DNA from 2 places in the Streptomyces sp. NPDC058198 genome. Region 1 is predicted to be linked to the other one. Evidence: predicted binding sites of a transcription regulator. Region 1 holds the regulator's gene; the other holds the start of a gene.
The links. Region 1 encodes HrcA, which represses chaperone genes, less so after heat shock. Its sites were predicted from a motif close to TTNGCACTCNGNNNNNCNGAGTGCNAA; they were not measured.
Positions count from the first base shown of each region.

Region 2: the regulator HrcA is predicted to act here: its motif matches at 5,816-5,842, upstream of groL (chaperonin GroEL).

Region 1 covers NZ_JBHVVP010000005.1:15,627-23,083, forward strand. Annotated here, with positions in the region: gene dnaJ (molecular chaperone DnaJ) at 72-1,208, opposite strand; gene hrcA (heat-inducible transcriptional repressor HrcA) at 1,209-2,225, opposite strand; gene ACFVWW_RS19065 (MBL fold metallo-hydrolase) at 2,383-3,105, shown strand; gene ACFVWW_RS19070 (DUF3097 domain-containing protein) at 3,139-3,963, shown strand; gene hemW (radical SAM family heme chaperone HemW) at 3,978-5,210, opposite strand; gene ACFVWW_RS19080 (SpoIIE family protein phosphatase) at 5,253-7,187, opposite strand.
Region 2 covers NZ_JBHVVP010000004.1:456,765-464,221, reverse strand. Annotated here, with positions in the region: gene ACFVWW_RS18195 (GNAT family N-acetyltransferase) at 1-325, opposite strand, end outside; gene ACFVWW_RS18190 (trehalose-6-phosphate synthase) at 578-1,990, opposite strand; gene ACFVWW_RS18185 (glucosyl-3-phosphoglycerate synthase) at 2,162-3,121, opposite strand; SAM riboswitch class I at 3,290-3,419, shown strand; gene thrC (threonine synthase) at 3,437-4,732, shown strand; gene ACFVWW_RS18175 (MoaD/ThiS family protein) at 4,766-5,041, shown strand; gene ACFVWW_RS18170 (cold-shock protein) at 5,401-5,604, shown strand; gene groL (chaperonin GroEL) at 5,970-7,457, shown strand, end outside.

The sequences.
Region 1 (7,457 bases):
AACAGGCCCTGCTGCCCCGGCTGACCGCGCCTACCCGGGGGCCAACCCCCGGACCCCCGGCCCCCACACGCCTACCGTCCGTTGAACGCGTCCTTCAACCGCGAGAACAATCCTTGCTGCCCCGGCTGGAACTGGCCCGTGGGCCGTTCCTCGCCGCGCAGCTTCGCCAGCTCCCGCAGCAACCGCTCCTGCTCCGGGTCCAGCTTCGACGGGGTCATCACCTCGACGTGCACGATCAGGTCGCCCCGGCCGCCGCCGCGCAGATGCGTGATGCCGCGTCCGTGCAGCGGGATCGACTGGCCCGACTGCGTGCCGGGACGGACGTCGATGTCCTCCACCCCGTCCAGCGTCTCCAGCGGGCACTTCGTGCCCAGCGACGCCGCCGTCATGGGGATGGTGACCGTGCAGTGCAGATCGTCGCCGCGCCGCTGGAACACCGCGTGCGGCAGCTCGTGGATCTCCACGTAGAGATCGCCGGCGGGACCACCGCCGGGACCGACCTCTCCCTCGCCCGCGAGCTGGATGCGGGTGCCGTTGTCGACACCGGCGGGGATCTTGACCGTGAGCGTACGGCGGGACCGGATACGCCCGTCGCCCGCGCACTCGGGGCACGGCGTCGGCACGACCGTACCGAAGCCCTGGCACTGCGGGCACGGCCGCGAGGTCATGACCTGGCCCAGGAAGGACCGGGTGACCTGCGAGACCTCGCCGCGGCCGCGGCACATGTCGCAGGTCTGCGCCGAGGTGCCCGGCGCCGCCCCCTCGCCCGAACAGGTCGTACAGACCACGGCCGTGTCGACCTGGATGTCCTTGGTCGTGCCGAAGGCCGCCTCGTTGAGGTCGATCTCCAGCCGGATCATGGCGTCCTGGCCGCGTCGCGTCCGCGAGCGCGGACCGCGCTGGGACGCCGTTCCGAAGAAGGCGTCCATGATGTCGGAGAAGTTGCCGAAGCCACCGGCTCCGAAGCCGCCCGCGCCCCCGCCGCCGCTCGCCGAGAGCGGGTCTCCGCCGAGGTCGTAGACCTGCTTCTTCTGCGGGTCCGACAACACCTCGTACGCGGCGTTGATCTCCTTGAAGCGCTCTTGCGTCTTGGGATCGGGATTGACATCCGGGTGCAGCTCGCGTGCGAGCCGCCGGAATGCCTTCTTGATCTCGTCCTGCGATGCGTCGCGGCGCACGCCGAGTACGGCGTAGTAGTCCGTGGCCACTTACGACTCCGCCAGGATCTGTCCGACGTAACGTGCCACTGCGCGTACCGCTCCCATCGTTCCGGGGTAGTCCATGCGGGTCGGTCCGACCACGCCGAGTTTGGCTACTGCCTCGTCGCCCGAACCGTAGCCGACCGCGACGACGGACGTGGAGTTGAGGCCCTCATGGGCGTTCTCGTGCCCGATACGTACGGTCATGCCCGGGTGTTCCGCCTCACCCAGCAGCTTGAGAAGCACCACATGCTCCTCCAGCGCCTCCAGCACCGGCCGGATGGTGAGCGGGAAATCATGCCCGAAGCGGGTGAGATTGGCGGTGCCGCCGATCATCAGCCGCTCCTCGGTCTCCTCGACCAGCGTTTCGAGCAGGGTCGCGAGCACCGTGGACACGGTCCCGCGGTCCCCCTCCTCGAACGACTCGGGAAGGTCCTGCACCAGCTGCGGGACATCCGAGAAGCGGCGTCCGACGATCCGGCTGTTGAGCCGGGCCCGCAGATCCGCCAGCGAGGTCTCACCGAAGGGCGTGCCGCAGTCGATCATGCGCTGCTCGACCCGTCCGGTGTCCGTGATCAGCACGAGCATCAGCCGGGCGGGAGCGAGCGACAGCAGCTCCACGTGGCGCACCGTCGAGCGGGTCAGTGAGGGGTACTGGACGACGGCAACCTGCCTGGTCAGCTGCGCCAGCAGCCGTACCGTACGGCCCACGACGTCGTCGAGGTCGACGGCCTTGTCCAGGAAGCTCTGGATGGCGCGGCGCTCCGGCGAGGTCATGGGCTTGACCCCGGCCAGCCGGTCGACGAAGAGCCGGTAACCCTTGTCGGTCGGGATACGCCCCGCGCTGGTGTGCGGCTGGGCGATGAAGCCCTCGTCCTCCAGCACCGCCATGTCGTTGCGGACGGTGGCCGGGGACACGCCGAGCTTGTGCCGCTCGGTCAGCGCCTTGGAGCCGACGGGCTCCTCGGTGCCGACATAGTCCTGGACGATGGCGCGCAGCACCTCGAGTCTGCGTTCGCTGAGCATGGCGCACACCTCCAGCTGTCGTCCGTCGGATCCGGCTTGGCACTCGCTCCGTGGGAGTGCCAGCAATCCCCCCGGCCAGTGTACGGCCGTGGGGTAGGCCCCTAGCAAGGGTGGCCGACCACGTGATCACGCTGGTTCTTGCGGATAGCGTCCTCGTATGGACGTCCGTTGGGAAGAGTGCGGGTGGGAGCGGCTGGCCCCGGGGGTGGGGCGGCGACGGCTGCCGGGGTGGGACGCGACGGTCGGGCTGGTGGCCGGCGCCGCCGCGGCCCTGCTGTACGACACGGGGTCGACGGTCCGCGAGGGCGAGGCCATCCGGGCGCAGGTGGCCGCCCTTCTCGGCGAGGACAGGCGCGTGACACACATCGCACTGAGCCACGCGCACTTCGACCATGTGCTGGGGACGGCGGCGTTCCCGGAGGCCGAGGTGTACGGCGCGGTGGGTCTGGCGGACCTGCTGGCCGGCGGGGCGGGCCTGTACGAGAGCGCCGTGCACCACGGCGTGAGCGAGGCGGAGGCCACCGAGGCGGTGGATCTGCTGGTACGGCCGGGGCACGCCGTCTCCGGCTCGCTCACCCTCGACCTGGGCGGCCGTCAGGTCACGCTGGCGAACGCCGGCCCCGGCCACTCGGCCCACGACCTGGCCCTCCTCGTCCCGGCCTCTCCTCCCGTCCTGTTCTGCGGCGACCTGGTGGAGGAGTCGGGCGAGCCCCAGGCCGGCCCCGACGCGATCCCCGCCCGCTGGCCGGCGGCGCTGGACCGGCTGCTCACGCTGGGCGGTGCGGACGCGGTGTACGTACCCGGGCACGGGGCGGTGGTGGACGCGGCGTTCGTACGGGCGCAGCGCGACGCGTTGGCGGCCCGATTCGGCGTGTCCTAGCCGTGTCGGCCCCGTCCGTTTATCGTCGTGCGAATGCGCCGCTACAGCCCTGATCTGACGCCTCCGTGGAAGAAGTCCTCGCCCGCGCCGGAGGTCCCCGCCGAGCCGGACCTGGTGGTCGAGGAGGTGTCGACGGGCTTCTGCGGCGCGGTCATCCGCTGCGAGAAGACGGCCGAGGGTCCGACGGTCACCCTGGAGGACCGCTTCGGCAAGCACCGGGTGTTCCCGCTGGTGCCGCGCGGTTTTCTGCTGGAGGGCCGCGTGGTGACCCTGGTCCGCCCGTCGGCGGCGGGCCCGGCCCGGCCGTCCCGTACGGCCTCGGGATCGGTCGCCGTGCCCGGAGCCCGCGCGCGGGTCGCCAGGGCCGGGCGTATCTATGTCGAGGGCCGGCACGACGCGGAACTGGTCGAGAAGGTGTGGGGCGACGATCTGCGCGTCGAGGGCGTGGTCGTGGAGTATCTGGGCGGCATCGACGATCTGCCCGCAGTCGTCGCCGAGTTCGGCCCCGCGCCGGACGCCCGCCTCGGCGTGCTGGTCGACCATCTGGTGCCCGGCTCGAAGGAGTCCCGGATCGCGGCGGAGGTGACGGGCGCGGACGTCCTGGTGGTGGGCCACCCGTACATCGACGTCTGGGAGGCGGTGAAGCCCTCGTCGGTGGGGATCCCGGCGTGGCCGTCGGTGCCGAGGGGCGAGGACTGGAAGACGGGGGTGTGCCGCGCGCTGGGCTGGCCGGAGAACACGGGAGCGGCGTGGCAGCACATCCTGTCGCGGGTCCGCACGTACAAGGACCTGGAGCCGCCGCTGCTGGGCTCGGTGGAGCACCTGATCGACTTCGTCACGGACCCGCGGCCTCTTTAGGAGGTGGGCAACCGTCAGTCCACCAGGTCCCTCACCACCGCGTCCGCCAGCAGGCGGCCCCGGAGCGTCAGGACCGCCCGGCCCCTCGCGAACGGGCCCGGGTCCAGCAGGCCGTCCCCCACCGCGCGGTGCGCAGCCGCGAGGCCCGCCGGGGCCAGCAGCGACAGCTCGCAGCCGTCGGACAGGCGCAGCTCCAGCAGGATGCGTTCCACCCGGCGGTCCTCCGCCGAGAGGATCTCCCGGCCCGCGCCAGGCGAGCGCCCCTCCGCCAGCGCCGCCGCGTACGCGCCGGGGTGTTTGACGTTCCACCAGCGGACGCCGCCGATGTGGCTGTGGGCGCCGGGGCCCGCGCCCCACCAGTCGGCGCCGCGCCAGTACAGCTCGTTGTGCAGACAGCGGGCCGCCTCCGAGGTGGCCCAGTTGGAGACCTCGTACCAGGAGAAGCCCGCGTCGGCGAGCACGGAGTCCGCGATCAGATAGCGGTCCGCGTGCTCGTCGTCGTCCGTCATGGGGACCTCGCCGCGCCGGATGCGCCGGGCGAGCTGCGTGCCCTCCTCCACGATCAGCGCGTACGCCGACACATGGTCGGGCCCCGCCCCCACCGCCGCCGCGAGGGATGCGCGCCAGTCGTCGTCGCTCTCCCCCGGCGTGCCGTAGATCAGGTCGAGGTTCACATGGTCGAAGCCGGCCGCGCGGGCCTCCGCGACACACGCCTCGGGCCTGCCGGGGGTGTGCGTACGGTCGAGGACCTTCAGCACATGCTGCTTCGCGCTCTGCATCCCGAAGGAGATCCGGTTGAAGCCGCCCTCGCGCAGGGTGGCCAGATACGCCGGATCCACCGATTCCGGATTCGCCTCCGTGGTGATCTCGGCGTCGTCCGCGAGGCCGAACTCGTCGCGGATCGCGCCCAGCATCCGGACAAGATCCCCGGCGGCCAGCAGCGTCGGTGTGCCGCCGCCGACGAATACGGTACGGACCGGCCTGGGGTCGTCGCCCAGCACCTTTCTGGCCAGCCGGACCTCGTCCGCCAGCGTCTGCGCGTAGTTGTCGCGGGAGGCCAGCACGCCTCCCGAGCCGCGCAGCTCGGTCGCCGTGTACGTATTGAAGTCGCAGTAGCCGCAGCGGGTCGCGCAGTACGGAACGTGCAGGTAGAAGCCGAGGGGCCGGTCCGCCGCGCCGTCGAGGGCGTGCCGGGGCAGCGTCCCGGTCTCGGGCATGGGGTCACCGTCGGGCAGTGCGGAAGGCATGCCCCCATTGTCCCGTACGCCGCGGGTAACCCGTCCCGGCCGTCATTCGGCCTGGAACACCAGCAGGGCGAGATCGTCCCCGGGCGGGGTGTCGGCGAACTCGTGCACGGCCCGGCGTATCCGCTGCGCCACGCCCTGCGCCGTCAGCCCCGCGCACGCCGCCAGGGTCCGCGCGAGCCCGTCGCCGTCGTCGAGGAGCTGCCGGCCCGAGCGCCGTTCCGTGACGCCGTCGGTGACGCAGAGCAGGGTGTCGCCGGGCTCCAGGTCGAAGGTGCTGCTCTCGTACGCGACGTTCTCCACGACCCCGAGCAGCAGCTGCGGCTCGGCGGCGGCCCGTACCGTCCCGTCGGGTCTCAGCAGCAGCGGCAGCGGGTGGCCGGCGCTGGCGAGGGTGCACCGTACGCCGCCGGAGGGGCCCGGCAGCGGCTTCAGCTCCCCGTACAGCAGCGACAGGAAGCGGGCCTGGCCGCCCTCGGGCAGCGCCTGGGCGGCGTCGGGCAGCCCGGCACCGGCGGCGGCCGCCGCGGCCATCAGGGACGCCGATTCTGCCGCCTCGGTCGCGTCGTCGAGGAGCAGCCGGTTGAGCCGGTCGAGGACCGCCCCGACGCGGTAGTTCTCGCGGGCGAGCAGCCGCAGCCAGGGGCGGGCGAGGCCGGTGACGACGGCGGCCTCGGGGCCGCTGCCCTGGACGTCGCCGAGCATGAAGCACCAGCGGTCGCCGGGCGGGCACGGGAAGATGTCGTAGAAGTCGCCGCCCGCGAGACCCTCGTCGCTCGGCTCGTACACCACGGCGCTGGCGACGCCCGGGATCCGCGCGACCTGGCTGGGCAGCAGTCCGCGCTGGAGGACCTGGCTGATGGTGACCTGCCGGGTGTAGCGGCGGGCGGCGCCGATCGCGAGGGCGATGCGGCGCGCGAAGTCCTCGATGAGGGCGGTCACTTCGTCGGGGATCTCGCTCTGGCCCGGCCGGCCGATCAGCAGCGTGCCGAGGGTGCGTCCGTTCGCGAGCAGCCGGCAGGCGAGAGCCATGCCCTCGCCCGTACGCGCCTGCGCACCCGCACCCGGCCAGGGCACCCGTACCGGTCCGCCGCGCGGCGGGTCGGGCAGCCGCGGGGGCTCCTTCTCCAGCAGCGCCCGCAGTTCGGCGCTCCTGGACTCGTCCGCGTGCCACACCCGCGCGAGCCGGGGCGCTCCGCCCGCCGGTCCGCCCTCGCTGTCCAGCCAGACCGCGCACCACTGGGCGAGCCGCGGCACCAGCAGCTGACCCGCGAGCGCGGCGACCAGGTCCTCGTCGAGCTGTCCCGCGAGCAGTTCGGAGGCCTCGGCGAGGAAGGAGAGGGCGCCCCGGCCGGCCCACTCCGGGTCGTCGCGCACGGTGCGCCGGGTCGCGGGGGCGAGGATCTCGGCGGCGCGCAGTCCGCGGCGCAGGACCGGTTCTGTGCCCTGTGCGGGGCCCGCCTCCCGTCCTTCGAGCGAGAGGCGGGCCCAGACGGTCTTGAGCCCGGAGCGGTAGGTGATGCCCCAGCGTTCGGCGAGGGCGGCGACGAGCTGGAGGCCGCGGCCGTACTCGGGCGTGCCGGGCGGAGCCTGGGTCCGTGCCTCGCTCTGTAACGCGCGGCCGGGGTGGTGGTCGGACACCTCGATGACCAGGGCGGCGGGTTCGTCGGCCGCCTCGGTGGGGTCTTCGGAGGGCTCCTCCAGACGGCAGAGCAGCTCCACGGTGGTACCGGCGTGCACGACGGCGTTGGTGACGAGTTCGTTGACGATCACCACGGCGTCGTCCGCGAGCAGATCGGTGCTGTGGCTCCCGGACGAACAGCCCTCGTCCCCGCGGCAGAAGGTGCAGGTGGCGAGCAGCCCGAGGCTGGTCCAGTCGGCCAGCGCCGCGCGGGTGAAGCGGCGGGCGGCGGCCGGAGCGAGCGGGTTGCCGGGCAGGCTGGTACGTGACGTGGACCGCGCGTCCTTCCGTAACGGCACCTGGGGCACCGGACGGTGAAGGCTCTCGCGCGGGATCGGAATGGGCCTCACTGGGGCTCCTGATCCGGTTCTGGCGTTGTGCCGCTTACGATCCCGACAGCGTGACAGACAGAACGCGCCCGTACGCGCCGAGTTATCGAAGTGGACGGAGATTGACCCGGGGCCGCGGTCGCGGCGCGGGGCTGGGGCGACGGCTGGGGCGACATGAGGCCAAACCACCCGAACGACGTGCGAAATCGCTCCGAGCAGAGCATTCTTGCCTCCCTGGCC
Region 2 (7,457 bases), on a different contig from region 1:
CGCGCGTGATGCCGTCGGGCTGATAGCCGAGCTTCCGCGACACGGACAGCGACGCGTGGTTGTCGGTGAAGGACACCGACTTGGCGGACCCGGCGCCGAGTTCCGCGAACGCCAGATGAAGCATGGCGACCCGCATCTCGGTTCCGATTCCCTTGCCCTGGTGGTCGAGCCCGATCCATGAGCCCGACACGATCTCGCGTCGGATACCGAAGTCGGTGGCGCGGATCTCCTGGATACCCACGGGACGCCCCTCGAAGAACACGACGAGTTCCAGGGCCCAGTCGTCAGGCGCCCACGCCCCCAGACGGCTCCAGTGCTGCCGCACGACGTGGCGGGCACGTTCAGCAGGTGGCAGATCCGGGGCGTCAGGAACGGCCGTGCGGTTCGGGCATGAACTCCCTGCGCTGCCACATCGGCCACCGCTGCCAGCTCTTCCTCGGACGGAAGCCGCAGCTCTAGACGGGGCGACCGTATGCGCAGGGCCCTCAGCGGCCAGATGCCGATCAGCATGCGTGCCAGTGTGCACAGGAGCACGCGCGGCCGCCCGTCATTTCTCGATCGATCCTCAGCAGGCTAGCTAGTCGCGCAGGGCGTGGAGTTGGTCCAGGAACCAGCGTTGTGGGGGGAGTGCCGTTGCTGCCGCGGCGAGGTGTTTCGTGCGTTCCGCGCGCTCGGCCGGGGGCATGGTCAGGGCTTCGTGGAGCGCCGCCGCCGTGGCTGTGATGTCGTACGGGTTCACCACGATCGCGTCGTCGGCCAGCTCCTCGTACGCGCCCGCCTCCCGCGACAGCACCAGCGCGCAGCCGCCTTCCGAGACCACCGGGATCTCCTTGGCGACCAGGTTCATGCCGTCGCGGATCGGGTTGACCAGGGCCACGTCCGCCAGCCGGTAGGCGGCCAGGGAGCGGGCGAAGTCGTCCTTTACGTGCAGGACGACCGGAAGCCAGCCCTCCGTGCCGAACTCGGCGTTGATCTCGTCGGCCAGCCGCTGCACCTCGGCGGTGTAGTCGCGGTAGACCGACAGGTCCTGGCGGGAGGGGTAGGCGAAGGCGACGTGGACGACGCGTTCGCGCCACTCGGGGCGGTCGGCCAGCAGCTGCCGGTAGGAGAGCAGGCCGCGGACGATGTTCTTGGACAGTTCCGTACGGTCCACCCGGACGATGGTCTTCCGGTCGGTGCCGCCGATCTGTTCGCGCAGCGCGGCGAGGCGCTCGTCCACATCCGGGCGGTGCGCGCGCTCGCGCAGGAAGTCCGCGTCCGCGCCGAGGCCGTGGACGCCGATGCGGGTGTTGCCGGTCCCGCCCAGCAGTTCCGTACAGCAGGCCGTGAACGCGTCCGCCCACCGGCGGGTCAGGAACGCCGCGCGGTCCGCGCCGAGGATCCCCCGCAGCAGCTGGCGCGCGATGTCGTCGGGCAGCAGCCGGAAGTAGTCGACCGGCGCCCACGGCGTGTGCGAGAAGTGCCCGATCTTCAGGTCGGGGCGCAGCGCGCGCAGCATCCCGGGCACCAGCGCCAGGTGGTAGTCCTGCACCAGGACGGCCGCGCCCTCGCCCGCCTCGTCGGCCAGCGCCTCCGCGAAGGCGCGGTTGTACGTCTCGTAGGACGCCCACTGCGCGCGGAACTCCGGGCCGAAGGCCGGTTCCAGCGGGGTCTGGTAGAGCAGGTGGTGGACGAACCACAGCGTCGAGTTGGCGACGCCGTTGTACGCGGCCTCGTACACCTCGGGCGCGATGCCCAGCATGCGGACGCGCTGTCCGCCCGTGTCGGCCGTGTCCAGCCGGCCGTCCGTACGCCGTACGGCCTCCCGGTCGCCGTCGCCGAGCGCCGCGCACACCCACACGGCGTCTGTCTCGGGCCCGATGGCCGACAGGCCCGACACCAGCCCGCCGCCGCCCCTGCGCGCTTCCAGCGCGCCGTCGTCGCGCAGCGTGTACGAGACGGGGCCGCGATTGGACGCGACGAGTACCTGGGCGGCTTGCTCGGAGACCATGTGCCGAAACCTAGCCCGTCCCGTAAACGCTCAAACGTACGGGCGAGTCTCCGTGCGGGTGACTCCGGCCACGAGCGCCCGGGGCGCGGGGCGCGGGGGCACGCCCGTGGGGGTCACGCCCCAGGGGTATCCACCCCCGCGGCCGCCGCGACCACCCCCGCGGCCGAACCGCTACGCCGCGCGCCCCGCCGTGTACTCCGCGATCTCCCGCACCGGCGGCCGCTCCTCCGTGTCCACGGCATGCGTGCGCGGTACGAAACCGTCCTCGCCCCGCTCGAACTGCGTCAGCTCCGGCCGCACCAAATGCCCCCGGGACAGCCGCAGCTGAGCCGTACGGTAGATCGCCGCGGCCATCCGCCCCAGCGCCCGGTCGTCCTGGTGGCGGTGGATCCGTACCCCCACGTCGACCTGGGCCAGCGCGTCCAGACCCACCGTGTGCAGCGCGTCCACGAGCAGCGCCAGCTCCACGCCGTACCCGACGGGGAACGGCAGCCGCTCCAGCAGCGAGCGCCGCACCGCGTATTCCCCGCCCAGCGGCTGGACGAAGCCCGCCAGCCGCGGCCAGTGCAGATTCAGCAGCGGCCGCGCCACCAGTTCCGTCACCCGCCCGCCCTGACCCGCCGCGGCACCCCCGGCCCGCTCGCTCAGCGGCCGGTCGTACATCGCCTTCACGAACTGCACGTCCTGATCCGTGAGCAGCGGCCCCACGATCCCCGACACGAAATCCGCCGAGAACTCCCGCAGATCGGCGTCCACGAAGCACACGATGTCGCCGCTCGTCACCAGCAGCGACCGCCACAGCACCTCGCCCTTGCCGGGCAGCGCGGGCAGCCGCGGCAGTATCGCGTCCCGGCACACCACCCGCGCGCCCGCCGCCGCCGCGACCTCCGCCGTACGGTCGGTGGAACCGGAGTCGATCACCACCAGTTCATCGACGAGCCGCACCTTCTCCATCAGCTCACGCCGGATCACGGAGACGATCTCGCCGACCGTCTCCTCCTCGTCGAGCGCCGGCAGCACCACGCTCACCGTGGTGCCACGCATGGCCTTCGCCACCAGGAGCCGGTCGAGCGGACGGTCGGCTGCGGACCAGGAACGCCTGGTCAGCCAGCGTTCCACCTCTTCCAGCACGGTCGGTACTCCCTGTACGTGATGCATGAACGTGATCCATCTCGCGGTGCGGACGACTATCTCAACCATCCGCTCCTTCGGTTACAGTCTTGAACAACACCGATGACCGCCGCATGCCGGGGGTCGTCAGGTGAACAAACGCACCGGATCCCGCATCCGGCGCCATAGCGCTCATCCAGAGGGACAGAGGGAACGGCCCGTTGAAGTCCCGGCAACCCTCCTGCCGACCAATCGAGGTCACGGTGGGGAAGGTGCCAATTCCGTCTTGCGGCGAAGTACGTCGCGAGGAAGATGAGGAGAAAGGGCCTCGCCTCCATGGCTGTGCAGACCGTCCACCCCACCGAAGCCGCCCCCGGATCGATCGATCTCGGACCCGCCGCCGCACTTTCGTGCCGCGAATGCGGAGAGCGTTTCGACCTCGGCCCCATCTTCGCCTGTGCCAGCTGTTTCGGGCCGCTCGAAGTCGCGTACGACCTGCCGAGCGGCACCCCCGAAGAGCTGAAGAAGCGCATCGCGGAGGGCCCGGACAACATCTGGCGCTACGCCCCGCTGCTGCCCGTCCCCGCCGACGTGGCCACGAAGCCCAACATCAACCCCGGCTTCACCAAGCTCGTCAAGGCCGACAATCTCGCCCGTGAACTGGGCGTCACCGGCTCCCTCCACATCAAGGACGACTCCGGCAACCCGACGCACTCCTTCAAGGACCGTGTCGTCGCCATCGCCGTCGAGGCCGCCCGCGCCTTCGGTTTCACCACGCTCTCCTGCTCCTCCACCGGCAACCTCGCGGGCGCCGTCGGCGCCGCGGCCGCCCGCGCGGGCTTCCGCTCGTGCGTGTTCATCCCGCACGACCTGGAGCAGGGCAAGGTCGTCATGGCCGCCATCTACGGCGGTGAACTCGTCGGCATCGAAGGCAACTACGACGACGTCAACCGCTTCTGCTCGGAGCTCATCGGCGACCCGCTGGGCGAGGGCTGGGGCTTCGTCAACGTCAACCTCCGCCCGTACTACGGCGAGGGATCCAAGACGCTCGCGTACGAGATCTGCGAGCAGCTCGGCTGGCGGCTGCCCGACCAGATCGTGATCCCGATCGCCTCGGGCTCCCAGCTCACGAAGATCGACAAGGGACTTCAGGAGCTGATCAAGCTGGGCCTGGTCGAGGACAAGCCGTACAAGATCTTCGGCGCCCAGGCCGAGGGCTGCTCGCCGGTGTCCACCGCCTTCAAGGCCGGCCAGGACGTCGTACGGCCGCAGAAGCCCAACACCATCGCCAAGTCCCTGGCGATCGGCAACCCGGCCGACGGCCCGTACGTCCTGGACATCGCCCGCCGCACCGGCGGCGCGGTCGAGGACGTCAACGACGAGCAGATCGTCGACGCGATCAAGCTGCTGGCGCGCACCGAGGGCATCTTCGCGGAGACCGCGGGCGGGGTGACCGTCGGCGTGACGAAGAAGCTCATCGAGGCCGGAGTCCTCGACCCGACCCTGACCACCGTCGTCCTGAACACGGGTGACGGCCTGAAGACGCTGGACGCCGTGGCGCCGACCACCGGGCCGACCGCGACGATCCGTCCGAGCCTCGACGCGTTCCGCGCCGCCGGCCTGGCCCGCTGAGCTCCGCCCACCACTGAAGGAAGGCACCCCACCATGAGCGTCAACGTCCGCATCCCCACCATTCTCCGTACGTACACCGGTGGCAAGGCCGAGGTCCCGGCGGAGGGCACGACCCTCTCCGAGGTGATCCAGTCCCTGGAGCAGAGCCACCCGGGGATCGCCGCGCGCGTCCTGGACGACCAGGGCAAGCTGCGCCGCTTCGTGAACGTGTACGTGAACGACGACGACGTCCGCTTCGAGCAGGGCCTGGAGACCGCCACCCCCGAGGGGGTCGGCGTCTCGATCATCCCCGCCGTCGCCGGAGGCTGATTTCGACGCTCAGTGATCGGTCCGGCCCCCTCCGCAAGAGAAGCGGAGGGGGCCGTTCTGTATGGTTGAGCGCGATACAGTATGGGAACGCCCCCTCCCCCGCGCAGGCTCAACGCCTATGAGAACGCGACAACATGGGGTCAAAGTCTTGGTGCCCTTTGCGCAGTAGATGCGCTTTGCCCGGCCCGACTTGCCCCGGAACGTGGGGAATTCATCGCTATGCGTGTTCAGCCATGCCCAGAATTCTCGTCCGATTGACCTGTTGCAGAGGGCAGTTGGGCAGATACATTCAGCCGCGGTCGACGCGTTCCGGCGCGAAAAGTGGCCCCGCGCAAGGGCCAGTAATAGGGGAGTTAGGCATGGCTCAGGGCACCGTCAAGTGGTTCAACGCGGAGAAGGGGTACGGCTTCATCGCGGTCGACGGTGGTGCGGATGTTTTCGTCCACTACAGCGCGATCCAGATGGACGGTTACCGCACCCTTGAAGAAGGTCAGCGAGTGGAGTTCGAGATCTCGCAGGGCCAGAAGGGTCCGCAGGCGGACATGGTCAAGCTCGCCGTCTGATTCCGGCGCGATCGGCCAGCGACGCACTCACGCCGAAGGGTCCGTGTCCCAGAGATGGGATACGGGCCCTTCGTGCGTTCCCGGGAGGGCGGGATCCGGGGCGGGATCCGGGGGCGACCCGTGTGCGACCCGGGGGCGGCAGAGGTGCGAACAGGTGGCGAGTCGGCAAGACAAGCTTGCACTCGCAGGGGTCGAGTGCTAATCATTGGCGTTAGCACTCTGCAAGTGAGAGTGACAACTTAAGGACCGGGTCGGTGAGGCCCGAAGAGCCGGTGGGGCAAGGAACCGCACGGCTCTCAGGCCGTCCGTCGCGGGCGCCAGCACGGTCCGGAGCAATCCACCCCAGTCCGGGAGGACCACTTCACATGGCCAAGATCATCGCGTTCAACGAGGAGGCTCGGCGCGGTCTCGAGCGCGGGATGAACCAGCTCGCCGACGCCGTCAAGGTCACCCTTGGCCCCAAGGGTCGCAACGTCGTCCTCGAGAAGAAGTGGGGCGCCCCCACGATCACCAACGATGGTGTTTCCATCGCCAAGGAGATCGAGCTCGAGGACCCGTACGAGAAGATCGGCGCCGAGCTGGTCAAGGAAGTCGCCAAGAAGACGGACGACGTCGCCGGCGACGGTACGACCACCGCGACCGTTCTCGCCCAGGCGCTCGTCCGCGAGGGCCTGCGCAATGTGGCGGCCGGCGCCAACCCGATGGCCCTCAAGCGCGGTATCGAGAAGGCCGTCGAGGCCGTCTCCGGTGCCCTGCTGGAGCAGGCCAAGGACGTGGAGACCAAGGAGCAGATCGCTTCGACCGCCTCCATCTCCGCCGCTGACACCCAGATCGGCGAGCTCATCGCCGAGGCCATGGACAAGGTCGGCAAGGAAGGCGTCATCACCGTCGAGGAGTCTCAGACCTTCGGTCTGGAGCTCGAGCTCACCGAGGGTATGCGCTTCGACAAGGGCTACATCTCGGCGTACTTCGCCACCGACATGGAGCGTATGGAGTCGTCCCTCGACGACCCGTACATCCTGATCGTCAACTCCAAGATCGGCAACGTGAAGGACCTCCTTCCGCTGCTGGAGAAGGTCATGCAGTCGGGTAAGCCGCTGCTGATCATCGCGGAGGACGTCGAGGGCGAGGCCCTGTCGACCCTGGTCGTCAACAAGATCCGTGGCACCTTCAAGTCCGTCGCCGTCAAGGCCCCGGGCTTCGGTGACCGCCGCAAGGCCATGCTCAACGACATCGCCATCCTCACCGGTGGCACGGTCATCTCCGAGGAGGTCGGCCTCAAGCTCGAGAACGCCGGCCTGGACCTGCTGGGCCGCGCCCGCAAGGTCGTCATCACCAAGGACGAGACCACCATCGTCGACGGTGCCGGTGACAGCGAGCAGGTCGCCGGTCGGGTCAACCAGATCCGTGCCGAGATCGAGAACAGCGACTCGGACTACGACCGCGAGAAGCTCCAGGAGCGCCTCGCGAAGCTGGCCGGCGGCGTGGCCGTCATCAAGGCCGGCGCCGCGACCGAGGTCGAGCTCAAGGAGCGCAAGCACCGCATCGAGGACGCGGTGCGCAACGCCAAGGCCGCCGTCGAGGAGGGCATCGTCGCCGGTGGTGGCGTGGCTCTGCTCCAGGCTTCCTCGGTGTTCGAGAAGCTCGAGCTCGAAGGCGACGAGGCGACGGGTGCGAACATCGTCAAGCTCGCGCTGGAGGCCCCGCTCAAGCAGATCGCCGTCAACGGTGGTCTCGAGGGTGGCGTCATCGTCGAGAAGGTCCGCAACCTGCCGATCGGCCACGGCCTCAACGCCGCGACCGGCGAGTACGTCGACATGATCGCCGAGGGCATCATCGACCCCGCGAAGGTG